Regions from separate parts of the Photobacterium sp. 1_MG-2023 genome, predicted to be linked through region 2. Evidence: riboswitches for the same ligand, from Rfam matches in the RefSeq annotation. Region 2 holds a riboswitch; the other holds the start of a gene.
What was found. A riboswitch is a leader RNA that binds a small molecule or an ion and turns the genes downstream of it on or off. The one in region 2 is predicted to bind thiamine pyrophosphate.
Positions count from the first base shown of each region.

Region 1: it holds a riboswitch for thiamine pyrophosphate, as region 2 does, so the genes downstream of both, thiC (phosphomethylpyrimidine synthase ThiC) here and thiB (thiamine ABC transporter substrate binding subunit) in region 2, are expected to answer to the same signal.

Region 1 is NZ_JAUORR010000027.1:31-7,704, forward strand. Features, by position in the region: tRNA gene Q4579_RS18635 (tRNA-Trp) at 241-317, shown strand; gene crcB (fluoride efflux transporter CrcB) at 509-892, opposite strand; gene Q4579_RS18645 (universal stress protein) at 999-1,421, shown strand; TPP riboswitch at 1,479-1,576, shown strand; gene thiC (phosphomethylpyrimidine synthase ThiC) at 1,702-3,630, shown strand; gene thiE (thiamine phosphate synthase) at 3,627-4,268, shown strand; gene Q4579_RS18660 (HesA/MoeB/ThiF family protein) at 4,272-5,030, shown strand; gene thiS (sulfur carrier protein ThiS) at 5,027-5,236, shown strand; gene Q4579_RS18670 (thiazole synthase) at 5,238-6,008, shown strand; gene thiH (2-iminoacetate synthase ThiH) at 6,018-7,142, shown strand; gene Q4579_RS18680 (hypothetical protein) at 7,225-7,674, opposite strand, start outside.
Region 2 is NZ_JAUORR010000018.1:35,819-43,492, forward strand. Features, by position in the region: gene leuB (3-isopropylmalate dehydrogenase) at 1-671, shown strand, start outside; gene leuC (3-isopropylmalate dehydratase large subunit) at 698-2,137, shown strand; gene leuD (3-isopropylmalate dehydratase small subunit) at 2,156-2,758, shown strand; gene Q4579_RS15445 (DUF547 domain-containing protein) at 2,884-3,684, shown strand; TPP riboswitch at 3,778-3,899, shown strand; gene thiB (thiamine ABC transporter substrate binding subunit) at 4,034-4,990, shown strand; gene thiP (thiamine/thiamine pyrophosphate ABC transporter permease ThiP) at 5,028-6,614, shown strand; gene thiQ (thiamine ABC transporter ATP-binding protein) at 6,629-7,342, shown strand; gene Q4579_RS15465 (PhoH family protein) at 7,357-7,674, opposite strand, start outside.

The DNA.
Region 1 (7,674 bases), on a different contig from region 2:
GGGTCGCGGGTTCGAGTCCCGTCCGCTCCGCCACTTCTTAGAAGCCCTTGACTAGGCGTCCCCGTCGAAAGACTGGGGCTTTTTTGTATCAGGACTTCCGAAAAGTACTGCGGACCGGAATGCTGGATTGAAAGCGACGTCAAGCTGCTGTTTTTATAAGCGCTTGATAAAGCAATGAATCATTTTCAGGATCTAGGGCTGGTAATTCTCGTCAAGCTGTATACAATACTCATCACTTCTAGGGGATTAGTTCAGTCCGGTAGAACGTCGGTCTCCAAAACCGAATGTCGGCGGTTCGAATCCGTCATCCCCTGCCAAATTTAAAAGCCTCGTCTCCGGACGGGGCTTTGTCGTTTCTGATATTCAGCGCGTTGCGCTGATGTCGGCGGCTGGAGCGCCAGCCCGCTGGAACGCCAGTCCGATCGTCCGTCATCCCCTGCGAAGTGAAGCCCGTTTCTGAACGAGGTCGATGTCGTGTGTCCTCGGCGTTACAAGGCAATCAGCAGCATTATCCACGCTGGAGCAACTGATACCCCAGAAAACAGGCAAGCAGGCTCAGGGCGACATTGAGCAGTATATTCAGTCCAGCTTTCATCAGAGCGCCTTGTTGAAGCAGAATCAGGTTGTCCATTGAAAAGGTGGAAAAGGTCGTGAGTGCACCCAGAAAGCCCAGACCGATCAGCGGCCGCCACGGGGTTGCAGCAATCCAGCCTTGGTTCAGCGCAGACATCAGAGCACCCATGATCAGGGAGCCGATCACATTGACCGCCAGTGTGCCGTAAGGAAATCCCCGTCCGAACAGGACTACGCAGAGCTCAGCAATGAGGTAACGGCTGCAGGCACCGAAAGCACCGCCTGCGGCAATGAAACTCAGCGTCATCAATTGATTCATAGGTTTTCTCTGACAATAAAATGTTCAGCCATACTAATAGCATGAAATGGAGCCCATGTTGAATGCCTGAAAGCAGGTAAAAAAGAATGATGGTGAAGGAGATCTGATGAGGCTGTATAAGAGCGTATTGCTGGCGGTGAATCCGGATCATCCGCAGGCGAAACAGCAGGTGGTGAAAGCCGGTGTGATTGCCTCACATCATCAGGCGGATTACTTTCTGGGCTATGTCGAACCAGGTGTCGGGGAGGTCAGTTTTCTGGATATAGAATTACAACTGGAAGAAGCACACAACGCACAGCAGCAAAAACGGATGAAACAACTGTCTGGGCTGGCGCAGCATTCACCGCAACCTGTTCGGGCGATTCATCTGGCAGATGGTGATATCGCAGCACAAATCACAAAGCTGGCCCATCAGGTGAAGGCTGAACTGGTGATTATTGGCCGTACCCGGCACGAGATACTCTGGTTGAACGATCTTCATCATCATCTGGCTCAGAAGCTCGACTGCGATCTGCTGGTGATCCGCTGAGTGGATAAAACATCAGCTGCTGCTTGCTGGAAGCCGCTGTCTTGCATATACTCGTTGCTCAACTTGTCGGAGTGCCAACTGGCTGAGACCGCATCGCGGGATCCGTTGAACCTGATCAGATTAGTATCTGCGAAGGGAACAAGAGAAAAATCTTCTGCCTTGCTATCTTTTCGTGATAGCAGCTGTATCAGACGATGCGACACGCCCTACTTGTGTCTGCCTCTTGTTTACGCGCCCATCCGCCAAGCAACTTCCCTGAAATGGATAAAAGGAAATTGCTATGTCGAGTCGCAAACAAGCGAGACTGGAAGCGAAACAATTCATTGATTCTCTCACCACCCAAGCCTATCCCAATTCACGAAAAATCTATGTAATCGGCAGCCGGGACGATATCCGTGTCGGCATGCGGGAAATTTCTCAGGCTGATTCATTAGTCGGTGGTGATAAAAATAACCCCATCTTTGAACCGAATGAGCCGATTCGTGTCTACGACACCTCCGGCTTTTATACCGACCCTGCACAGGCCATTGATATCTATCAGGGCTTGCCGAAACTTCGTGAATCCTGGATTGAAGAACGAAGCGATACCGAACTGCTGGATGAGCTGAGTTCAGCGTACACCAAAGAACGTCTGGCGGATGACACGTTGGATGAGCTTCGTTTTTCGCATCGTGCCCGCGTCCGTCGCGCTCAGACAGGTCAGTGTGTGACACAGATGCATTATGCCCGCCAGGGGATCATCACACCGGAAATGGAATATATCGCAATTCGCGAAAATATGGGTCGCGCCCGTTACCGGGATGAGGTCCTCAATCAGCAGCACCCGGGACAAAGCTTCGGGGCCAACCTGCCTAAAGACATTACCCCTGAATTTGTACGTAAAGAAGTTGCCGAAGGTCGGGCGATTATTCCATCGAACATCAACCACCCGGAGTCTGAGCCGATGATTATCGGCCGGAACTTTCTGGTGAAAGTGAATGCCAACATCGGTAACTCTGCGGTGACGTCTTCCATTGAAGAAGAAGTAGAGAAGCTGGTCTGGTCGACCCGTTGGGGCGGCGATACCGTGATGGATCTGTCGACCGGACGTAATATCCACGAAACGCGAGAGTGGATCATTCGCAACAGTCCGGTGCCTATCGGCACGGTGCCCATGTATCAGGCGCTGGAGAAAGTGAACGGTATTGCCGAGAACCTGACCTGGGAAGTGTTCCGCGATACTTTGCTGGAGCAAGCAGAACAGGGCGTCGACTATTTCACCATTCATGCCGGTGTCTTGCTGCGGTTTGTACCGATGACAGCGAAACGTGTCACGGGCATCGTATCCCGTGGGGGCTCCATCATGGCGAAATGGTGCCTGGCCCATCACAAAGAAAGCTTCCTGTATGAGCATTTCCGCGAGATTTGCGAGATCTGTGCCCAGTACGATATTTCCCTGTCACTCGGCGATGGTCTGCGTCCGGGCTCGGTGGCCGATGCGAACGATGAAGCGCAGTTCAGTGAACTTCGAACTTTGGGTGAGCTGACCAAAATTGCGTGGGAATACGATGTTCAGGTGATGATTGAAGGGCCGGGGCATGTCCCGATGCATCTGATCAAAGAGAACATGGAAGAGCAGCTCAAACACTGCGATGAAGCGCCTTTCTACACTCTGGGCCCGCTGACCACGGATATTGCACCGGGTTATGACCACATCACTTCGGGGATCGGCGCGGCCATGATTGGCTGGTATGGCTGTGCCATGTTGTGCTACGTCACGCCGAAGGAGCACTTAGGTCTGCCCAATAAGGATGACGTCAAAACCGGCCTGATCACCTACAAACTCTGTGCGCATGCTGCGGATCTGGCGAAAGGCCATCCGGGGGCACAGGTACGTGACAATGCGCTGTCTAAGGCGCGGTTCGAGTTCCGCTGGGAAGATCAGTTCAATCTGGGCCTCGACCCGGATACTGCCCGTGCTTATCACGATGAAACGCTGCCGCAGGAATCCGGCAAAGTCGCGCATTTTTGCTCGATGTGCGGTCCGAAATTCTGTTCGATGAAAATCTCTCAGGAAGTGCGCGAGTACGCCAAAGCGAATGAAGAAGCGCTGGTGATTCAGATGCTTGAGGATCCGCTGGAAGGGATGCGTCAGAAGGCTGAGGAATTCCGTGAGAAAGGCAGCGAGCTGTATCATCAGGCAAAAAACCATGAGGCGGAACAGGCATGAGTGGTGATGTAAAACAGGGATTTCCTGCGATGGAGGGCGGCATCGGGCCGCTCTATCCCGTGGTGGATGATGTTCGCTGGATTGCTCAGTTGTTGCCGTTAGGGGTGAAAACCGTTCAGCTACGCATCAAGGAGCCGGCGCATCCTGAACTGGAAGCACAAATCGTTGAGGCCATCCGTCTGGGACGGGCGTATCAGGCGCAGGTGTTTATCAATGATTACTGGCAGCTTGCTCTGAGGCACGGTGCGTATGGTGTGCATCTGGGACAGGATGATCTGGATATTGCTGATTTGGATGCATTGCGGGCTGCCGGGATCCGTCTGGGCGTTTCAACCCGCACCGCAACAGAGCTTCAGCGTGGTATGGCGATCGCACCCAGTTATGTGGCGATTGGCCATATTTTCCCGACCCCGACCAAAGAGATGCCGACCCCGCCGCAAGGCGTTGCGCAGTTATCAGAACATCTGGCGACCGTTGGGGGCCGATTCCCGACCGTTGCGATTGGCGGCATTGACCTGACCAATGTCGATGCAGTCTGGCAGACCGGCGTCTCCAGTATCGCTGTGGTGCGTGCCGTGACTGCCGCCCCGGATACAGCGCAGGCGTTGTCAGCCTTCGCAGACAAACTGGTGAGGTGAACCGTGTTGTCTGATGAATCATTTATGCGCTATCACCGTCAGGTGCAGTTGCCCGAGATTGGTGAATCGGGTCAGCAGGCCCTTGAGCAGGCGAAGGTCCTGATTATCGGTGCGGGTGGTCTGGGCGCACCGGCTGCGCTCTATCTTGCTGGCGCAGGTGTGGGCAGTCTGGTGATTGCGGATGGCGATCGGGTCGAGCGCTCGAATCTGCAGCGTCAGATTATCTACCGCGATCAGCATCAGGGAGAAAGCAAAGCGCAGGCGGCAGTCACGCAGGTCAAAGCGCTGAACCCGCATATCCGTGCCCGTGCCGTCACGGCAAATCTGGCCAAACTGCAACTGGCGATGGAAATCAGTCTGGCTGATGTCGTGCTGGACTGTACCGACAATTTCGACAGCCGTCATGCGATCAATCAGGCCTGTTTTGCCCATCAGAAAGTGCTGATTTCTGCCGCAGCAATCCGCTGGCAGGGGCAACTGATGAGTTTTGACTTTCGCGCGCAGCAGGGGCCCTGTTACCACTGCCTGTTTCCGAACGGCGAGATGAAAGCCCCGCAGAACTGCAGTGATTCCGGGATTGCCGGACCTGTGGTCGGCATTATGGGGACATTTCAGGCCCTGCAGGCGATCAAAGCCATTACGGGCAGCGGTGAGCCCGGTGTCGGTCAGTTTCGCCAGTTTGATGCATTGACCCTGCAATGGCAGCAATTTGGACTGCCGGTGAACCCGCAATGTCCTGTATGCAGTAAGGAATCTTTATGACCACGATGACCGTTCAAGTGAACGACAAAGCCCTGCAACTGACAGCCGAAACATCGCTGCTGCAATTGCTGGAACAACTCGCGCTGCCTTTGGATGCGACGGCGGTTGCACTCAATCAAGACATTGTCAGCCGCGACAGCTGGGCAGATACCCGGCTCAGTGACGGCGATACCATTGCACTGTTTCAAGCCATTGCCGGAGGTTAAGATGCTGACCATTGCTGATAAAACATTTTCTTCCCGTCTTTTCACCGGTACCGGTAAGTATGCCGGCCGGGACGCGATGGCACAGTCAATTCTGGCGTCCGGCTCTGAGCTGGTGACCATGGCACTCAAGCGCGTCGACATTGAAAACCTGGATGACGATATTCTTGCCCCGCTGCGGGAGGCTGGGGTCAATCTGTTGCCCAATACTTCGGGGGCCAAAAATGCCAAAGAGGCGATTTTTGCCGCGCAACTGGCCCGGGAGGCGCTGGGCACCAACTGGCTGAAGCTGGAAATTCACCCGGATCCCAAGTACCTGATGCCAGACCCGGTTGAAACCCTTGCCGCAGCAGAAACTTTGGTACAGCAAGGCTTTATTGTATTGCCTTATTGCCATGCCGATCCTGTGTTGTGCAAGCGCCTGGAAGAGGTGGGCTGCGCTGCGGTCATGCCGCTGGGGGCGCCGATTGGCTCGAACAAGGGACTGGCTTCGCGGGACTTTCTCGACATCATTATCGATCAGGCGCGCGTTCCTGTGATTGTGGATGCCGGGATTGGTGCGCCGTCTCATGCGGCTGAGGCGATGGAACGCGGTGCGGATGCGGTACTGGTGAATACGGCCATCGCGGCATCTGCCGATCCGATTGCCATGGGCCGGGCTTTTAAACTGGCGGTGGAAAGCGGTCGGATGGCGTTTGAGGCGGGGCTTGCGGGTACCGTCAATCAGGCGGTGGCTTCCAGTCCGCTGACCGCATTTCTGGATGCCGGCAGCTAAGGAGGTCCCATGAGTTATGTCGATGTATGGCGGCAACTGGACTGGGATGATGTCCGGATGTCGATTTACAGCAAGACGGCCACCGATGTGGAGCGAGCGCTCAGCCGCCGCAAGCGGGATCTGGAAGATTTCAAGGCGCTGATTTCCCCGGCGGCAGAGCCGTATCTGGAGCAGATGGCCCAGCAGTCGGCAGCCCTGACCCGGCAGCGGTTTGGCCGGACTATCGGGTTTTATGTGCCTTTGTATCTGTCGAACCTCTGTGCCAACAGCTGTACTTACTGTGGTTTTACCATGGAGAACAAAATCAAGCGCCGTACCCTGAATCTGGCAGAGATTGAGCGGGAATGCGACGCGATCAAGGCCATGAATTTTGACAATGTGCTGCTGGTGACGGGAGAGCATGAGCGTAAGGTTGGGATGGCCTATTTCCGGCAATGTGTTCCGGCGATTAAGCGCCATTTCAGCTATTTATCAATGGAAGTTCAGCCGCTGGATCAGGACGATTATGCCGAACTGAAAATTCTGGGTTTGGATGCGGTGATGGTGTATCAGGAAACTTACAGCGCTCCGACCTATGCCCAGCATCATTTACGCGGCAATAAGATGGACTTTGAATACCGGCTGGAAACCCCGGACAGGTTGGCCCGGGCAGGGATCGATAAAATCGGCATTGGTGCGCTGATTGGTTTGGAGGAATGGCGCACGGATTGCTTTTTTGTCGCCAGCCATCTGGATTATCTGGAACGCACGTACTGGCAGAGTCGTTATTCGATTTCGTTCCCGCGTCTGCGGCCATGTACCGGTGGTTTAGAGCCGAAATCTGTGATGAACGATCGCCAGCTGGTGCAACTGATTTGCGCTTACCGGCTGTTGAATCCGGAAGTAGAATTGTCGATGTCGACCCGGGAATCTCCGCATTTTCGCGACAATGTACTGCCGCTTGGGATCACCAGTATGTCTGCGGGGTCGAAAACCCAACCGGGCGGCTACGCCGATGACGAACCGGAGCTGGAGCAATTTGCGATCAGTGATGAAAGAGCTGTCGCCGATGTTGCACATTCGGTGAAGCAGCACGGATTTGAGGTGGTTTGGAAGGACTGGCATCCCGCGTATTCCGGGGTTCGGTCATCATGACCTGATGAACCCTGGCACAGAAACTCTGAAACAGCAGGCTGAAGCATAACTTCAGCCTGTTTTTTTTATGGATTCAATCGGATTATTCCGTAAAGACGGCGTTAATCTTGGTGTCGTAACGCGCATGAATGTTGGATGAGAAATGTTTGGCGGTCAGTTTAATTTTCAGTTTCTGAACTTCGACAGGCTGATCAAAGAACACCGAGAGGTTACCGGATGGGTATTTCAGGTAGCTCGGGTAAATCTGTTCGTTATTTTCATTATAGAAGAATGCGACTACCGACTGGTTGCGAGCGTTGGCAGTGGTCTCGACGATCAGCTCCAGCGATTTTACTTTTTTGTTGTTGTAAGGTGTGATTTCAACGGTCTTCGTGACCGGAGTGCCGAAGCGGGCATAGATTGATGTCCCGGCTGAAAGTGTCTCATCGAAATCGATCACCGGGTCGTGATCCGGAAAGCTGGTGGCGTCATTCGGTTTGCTGTTCCCGTAATATTCCTGCAGCAGGGTAAAATTGTCACCATCGTGATCTGT
Region 2 (7,674 bases):
TGACGGGCGGCATTTATTTCGGTCAGCCAAAAGGCCGGGAAGGCGAAGGGGCGATGGAAAAAGCCTTCGACACCGAAGTCTATCACCGCTACGAGATTGAACGCATTGCCCGCATCGCGTTTGAGTCTGCCCGCCTGCGTCGCAAAAAAGTCTGCTCTATCGACAAAGCCAATGTGCTGCAAAGCTCCATTTTATGGCGCGAAGTGGTCGAGCAGATCGCCAAAGATTACCCGGATGTCGAACTGAGCCATATGTACATCGACAACGCGACCATGCAGCTGATCAAAGATCCGTCCCAGTTCGATGTGATGCTGTGCTCCAATATTTTCGGCGACATTATTTCAGACGAATGCGCCATGATCACCGGTTCCATGGGCATGCTGCCTTCTGCCAGTCTGAATCAGGACAAATTCGGTATGTACGAACCTGCCGGTGGTTCTGCCCCGGATATCGCAGGTAAAAACATCGCCAATCCGGTGGCACAGATTCTGTCGGCGGCGCTAATGCTGCGCTACAGCCTGGGTGAAGAAGAAGCGGCACGCGCCATTGAGCAAGCCGTCTCTCAGGCACTGGAGGCCGGGGAACTGACGGCAGATCTGGCGGGCAGCCGTCCGGCCCTGTCGACCGATGCCATGGGCGACAAGATCGCAGCCTATATCCGTCAGGCGTAAGCTGAACCACGAGGAGCAAACGAGCAATGTCAAACACAACAACATCAGCCAAAACGCTATACGAAAAAGTTTATGATGCCCACGTGGTTGTGGCCGCTGAAGGTGAAAACCCGATCCTGTATATCGATCGTCATCTGGTCCATGAAGTTACCTCACCACAGGCGTTTGACGGCCTGCGTGAAAAAGGCCGCAAAGTCCGCCAGACCGGCAAGACCTTTGCCACCATGGATCACAACGTGTCCACCCAAACCAAAGACATCAAAGCGTCCGGCGAAATGGCACGGATCCAGATGGAAACTCTGGCAAAAAACTGCGAAGAATTCGGCGTCACTCTGTACGATCTGAACCACAAATATCAGGGCATCGTCCACGTGATGGGGCCTGAACTGGGGATCACGTTGCCGGGCATGACCATTGTCTGCGGTGACTCTCATACCGCCACCCACGGTGCATTCGGATCGCTGGCATTCGGCATCGGCACCTCAGAAGTGGAACATGTGCTGGCCACTCAGACCCTGAAACAAGCCCGCGCCAAAACCATGAAAATTGAGGTCAAAGGCCAGGTCGCTCCGGGGATCACGGCAAAAGACATTATTCTGGCCATCATTGGCGAAACCACGGCAGCCGGCGGTACCGGCTATGTGGTCGAATTCTGTGGTGAAGCCATCACTGATCTGACGATGGAAGGCCGGATGACAGTCTGTAACATGGCGATTGAGCTGGGTGCCAAAGCGGGTCTGATCGCGCCGGATCAAACTACCTTTGATTACATCAAGGACCGCAAATTTGCCCCGACCGGTGCCGATTTCGACGCCGCCGTGGCCTACTGGCAAACCCTGAAATCAGATCCGGATGCCCAGTTCGACAAAGTGGTGACGCTGGATGCACAAAGCATCAAACCTCAAGTCACCTGGGGCACCAACCCGGGACAAGTGATTGCTGTCGATGCACCGATTCCGGCACCGGAAAGCTTCAGCGATCCGGTCGAGCGTGCTTCTGCATCCAAAGCGCTGGCATATATGGGTCTGGAAGCCGGGAAAAAGCTGGCTGATTTTCCGGTTGATAAAGTTTTCATTGGTTCCTGTACCAACTCTCGCATCGAAGATATGCGGGCCGCGGCCGCCGTCGCGAAAGGGCGCAAAGTTGCAGCCAATGTTCAGGCGCTGGTCGTCCCGGGTTCTGAACAGGTGAAAGCGCAGGCGGAAAAAGAAGGGTTGGATAAAATCTTCATCGAAGCCGGTTTTGAATGGCGTCTGCCGGGTTGCTCCATGTGTCTGGCCATGAACAACGACCGCTTGGGTCCCGGGGAGCGCTGCGCGTCCACCAGTAACCGGAACTTTGAAGGTCGTCAGGGCCGTGATGGCCGGACTCATCTGGTCAGCCCAGCCATGGCAGCTGCTGCCGCCTGTGCAGGTCACTTCGTGGATATCCGCGAGCTGGATCCAAAAACCGTCGCCACCGCCTAACAGAGAAGGAAGAAAACCATGGCAGGAATCAAACAACATACCGGACTGGTGGTGCCGCTGGATGCCGCAAACGTCGACACCGACGCCATCATTCCGAAACAGTTTTTACAGAAAGTAAACCGGATTGGGTTTGGTAAACATTTGTTTCATGACTGGCGATTTCTGGACGATGCCGGTGAGCAGCCGAATCCGGAATTCGTGCTGAACGACCCGCGTTATCAGGGGGCAAGCATTTTGCTGGCCCGTGAAAACTTCGGCTGCGGGTCCTCTCGTGAGCACGCCCCGTGGTCGCTGGCAGATTACGGGATTAAAGTCATGATCGCGCCGAGCTTTGCCGACATTTTCTACGGCAACTCGATCAACAACCAGATGGTCCCGGTTCGCCTGACCGAAGCTGAAGTCGATGAACTGTTCCAGTATGTCGAAGCCAATGAAGGCGCGGAGATCACAGTCGATCTGGAAACCATGACGGTCACCGCCAATGGCAAATCGTATTCGTTTGAAATCGACGCGTTCCGCCGCCACTGCCTGCTGAACGGTCTGGACAACATCGGGCTGACATTGCAGCACGAAGATAAAATCGCAGATTATGAAAGCAAGATCCCGGCATTTCTGGCCTGATCGCCCATCTTTCTGATTGACTCTGGCACCCTGCTTCGGCAGGGTGTTTTTTTACCCCCAGATATCAGAAAGAATCCGTGCGCATCACGGTCTGTTGGGTATCGCTCACAGACATAGGTGTTCCCATGCTTCTTCGCAAGCTATCTGTTCCCACATTCCTCTTACTGAGTTTTCTCAGCCTGAGTTTCCCGGCTTTCGCCGCCCCCAAGGCTGATCTCTGGCCATTCTGGCAAGCCACTCAAACCCGGAGTACAACGACAGTTGATCATGCCGCATGGCAACACCTGCTGGATCATTATCTGGTTGTGGCACCGCAGCAAACCCGTTTCCGTTATGCCGCCGTGACAACAGCCGATAAAGTCGTGCTGAACGATTATCTGGACACCCTGACGGCGCAAGATCCACGCCAGCTGAACCGAAATGAGCAGTTTGCTTACTGGGTCAACCTCTACAACGCACTGACGGTGAAGGTGATTCTGGACAACTATCCGATCAGTTCAATCACCAAACTGGGCGGATTTCTCAGCTTCGGTCCCTGGGATGAAAAGCTGATCACCATTGATGGGAAGCAACTGTCGCTGAACGATATCGAACACAGAATTCTGCGGCCGATCTGGCAGGACAAACGCATTCATTATGTTGTGAACTGTGCCAGTCTGGGGTGTCCGGATCTGCAACCGGAAGCAATGAACGCCAGCAATCTCAACGCGCAGCTCGAAGCCGCTGCCACGCGCTTCATCAACAGCCCTAAAGGTGTTCAGGAATCCGGCGGCAAAGTCCGATTATCCTCGATTTATGACTGGTATCAGTCTGACTTCGGCGCCCTGCCAGACTTACAGCAGCACCTGAACCAGTATCGTGAACAGCCCGTCACCCTGAACAAACCCGTCTATGACTACGACTGGCGGCTCAACGAAGCTCGCTGATCCCGCAAGATACTTTGTCTGACCTTGGGTCAAAGCTTTGGCCAGACGCAGCATTGTGGCTGGCAAAGGTGCGCAGCCCCGTTTACAATGAGAGCCGTTCTCATGGGGAGTCATCCGACTGAGATCGTGTTGTTCACCCGTCACAGGAGAATACACGGGACCCATCGAACCTGAACCAGGTCATGCTGGCGTAGGAATTGAGAAACGGAAAGCACCGCTTTGCATCTTGCCGGGCCTTTCCGGGACACACCGCTCACTCGACGCCGCGCCTTCTTGAAGAAATTGGAATTCCCTGCCCGTCAGGACTCAGGAGCGCTTTGTGAAACACCTCATTACAGCTTTACCTTTCATGGTTGCGGCAACTTCAGCGGCCGCCGCACAACCCACCTTAACCGTGTATACCTACAGTTCGTTTACTGCCGACTGGGGACCAGGACCGGCCATTGAAAAAGCATTCGAAAAAGAATGTGGTTGCGACCTGCAGTTTGTCGCGCTGGATGATGGCGTCTCCATCCTCAACCGAGTTCGCCTGGAAGGCAAAGGGACCAAAGCAGATGTTCTGCTGGGTCTGGACAACAACCTGATGACCGAGGCTAAGAAAACCGGTCTGCTGGCCACCAGCACCACAGATACTTCAGCCGTGACCATTCCGGGTGGCTGGAAAGACGATACCTTTGTCCCTTTTGATTACGGTTATTTCGCCTTCATCTACGACAGCGAAAAACTGAAAAATCCCCCCAGCAGCCTGAAAGAGCTGGTGACACGCGACGATCTGAACCTGATTTATCAGGATCCACGCACCTCTACGCCGGGTCAGGGTCTGATGCTGTGGGTGAAATCCGTTTATGGTGATCAGGCGACCCAAGCCTGGCAACAACTGGCGAAGAAAACCGTCACCGTCACCAAAGGCTGGTCTGAGGCCTATAACATGTTCCTCAATGGTGAGACGGATCTGGTGCTCTCGTATACCACTTCACCGGCGTATCATCTGATTGCCGAGAATGAAGGCAAGTATAAAGCTGCCAATTTCAGCGAAGGACACTATATGCAGGTTGAAGTCGCAGCCAAGCTGAAAAACACCCAAAACAACGCGCTGGCCGATCAGTTCCTGAACTTTATTCTGACGCCTGGATTCCAGTCCGTGATCCCGACAGGCAACTGGATGTATCCGGTGACCGATGAAGCCCTGCCGGAAGGTTTCAGCACGCTGACGCGTCCGGCCAAAGCACTGGAGTTCAGCGCAGATGAAGTCGCCAAAGAACGCAAAGCCTGGGTCCGCGAATGGCAAACCGCACTGACACAGTAATCGTATAGGTTTTCTCTTGTTACTCTCCCGTTCCAGCCTGCCCGGCGTGATGAGTGCCGGGCTGATTCTGCTTCTCGTCGGCGGGGCGCTCAGCGCCCTGCTCGGACAAGCCACGGAATTACACCCACTGGCCCTCTGGCAGGATCCCTATCTGCGCCATGTCACCGCGTTCAGCTTCAAACAAGCACTGCTCTCGACTCTGCTGAGCCTCATCCCTGCCATCCCAGTGGCTTATGCCCTGTCGCGGCGGCGGTTTCCGGGCCGGTCCCTGCTATTGCGACTGTTCGCGATGACCGTGGTGCTGCCGGTACTGGTGGCTGTATTTGGCTTGCTGGCGATTTACGGCAACAGCGGCCTGCTGGCACAAGGATTGGCCGGGCTGGAGATGAAACTCCCGTTCAGTATTTATGGTCTGAACGGGATTTTGCTGGCGCACGTCTTTCTGAATCTGCCGCTGGCCTGCCGGTTACTCCTGCAAAGTCTGGAAGGCATTCCGGCGGAGCAGCATCAGCTTGCTGCGCATCTGGGAATGAAAGGCTGGCCGCTGTTCCGGCTGGTTGCCTGGCCCCGGTTGCGCCAGCAGTTGCCGCAGGTGGCAGGGCTGGTCTTTATGCTGTGCTTCACCAGTTTCGCGGTGATTATGTCGCTGGGGGGCGGTCCGAAAGCAACCACCATCGAACTGGCCATTTATCAGGCGTTGCGCTACGACTTCGATCTGGCTGCCGGGGCTATGCTGGCGCTGTGGCAAATGCTGCTGTGCTGCGCACTGGTTCTCTTCAGCCAGCGCTTTGCCCGACCGCTGGCAACCCTGAGTGGCCGGGTTCAGCAAGGCCACCCGAATTATCTCGACAGCCGGGCGGCCCGCATCTGGGACTCCCTGTGGATTGGTCTGGTGCTGCTGCTGGTGCTGCCACCGATGCTGGCCGTCCTGGGGGCCGGTCTGAACAGCCAGTTACCGCAATTGCTGGCAACCCCCGCACTGTGGCAGGCCGTGACTCACTCGTTGCAGATCGCAGCACTGGCGTGTGTGCTGGCCCTGGTCAGCGGCATTGCGATTCTCTGTGCCAGCCGCTTCTGGCGCTTGCAGCGCTACCGCTGGTCTGCCGACGGACTGGAACTGATCGGCACCATTATTCTGGTGACGCCGGGACTGGTGATCAGTACCGGGCTGTTTCTGCTGCTGCGCGAATTCACCGATGTCTTCGCCTCGGCTTTCTGGGTGGTGGTCGCCGTCAATGCGCTGATGGCCCTGCCCTATGTGATCAAAACCCTCAGCCAGCCCATGCTGCATCTGGCCCAGCAGTACAATCCGCTGTGTCAGAGTCTGGGCATGCGCGGGCTGTCGCGGTTATATCTGGTCGAATGGCGGGCACTGCGCAAGCCGGTTGCTCAGGCCATGGCGATCAGCTTTGTGTTATCACTGGGTGATCTCGGCGCGATTGCTCTTTTCGGCAGCCAGGACTTTCAGACCCTGCCGCTGTATCTGTTCCAGCTGATGGACAGCTATCAGATGGATGCGGCAGCCGTGGCTGCCCTGCTGCTGCTTCTGCTCAGTCTGGGGATTTTCACCCTGGTCGAAAACCTGCTGCTTTCACGAGCCGCGACCACCTCTTCTACGGATTAATCAGAATGTCTCCGATGCTGTCTCTCTCCCAACTCAGCCATTGCTATCGCCACGGCAATCAGGAACCCATGACCCTGTGCTTTGATCTCGAAGTCAGCCAGGGCGAGATTCTGGCGGTGATCGGCCCGAGCGGTGCCGGAAAAAGTACACTGCTGGCGATGATCGCGGGGTTTCTGAAACCCGACAGCGGCACGCTGCACATCAACGGCCAGCCAATCCACCAGCAGTCGCCTGCGGATCGTCCTTTGTCGATCCTGTTTCAGGATCACAACCTGTTCCCGCACCTGAGTGTGTTCGATAACATTGCGTTGGGGATCCATCCGGGGTTAAAGCTCAGCCCGACAGACAAAGCACAGGTGACAGCTGCCGCGGAGCGGGTGGGCATTGCTCAGTACCTGACCCGCCTGCCGGAACAACTGTCCGGCGGCCAGAAACAACGGGTGGCGCTGGCACGTTGTCTGGTGCGCCACCGGCCGCTGCTGCTGCTGGATGAACCTTTTTCTGCGCTGGATCCGGCGCTGCGGCAGGACATGCTGACTCAGGTCGCCAGTCTGGCCAGAGAAGATGGGATCACCGTGCTGATGATCACCCACAGTCCGGAGGATGCCGTCAAAATTGCCGATCACTGTGCTTTTGTCGATGAGGGGCGGATTGAGGTGTGTGGCCCCACCCGGCAGGTGCTGGGTGAGGCATCGAATGAAAGATTGAAGCAGTATCTGGGACGCTGAGTCCCGTTCTGGTGTTACAGATTCTCTTCGGCAAATTCTGCCAGACGACTGCGAACCACGCCATTGAGATAAATATTGGCGCTGCCCTCGAAATTTTTAAATCGCTCGACGATATAGGTTAGGCCTGATGTGACAGGCGACAGGTAAGTGGAGTCGATCTGCGCCAGGTTCCCGGAACAGATCAGCTTGGTGCCTTCACCACAACGGGTGATGATGGTCTTGATTTGCGACGCGGTCAGGTTCTGACACTCATCCAGCAACACAAAGGCATTCTGGATCGAGCGGCCGCGCATGAAGTTGATGGATTTAAACTGAATATTGGCTTTCTCGAA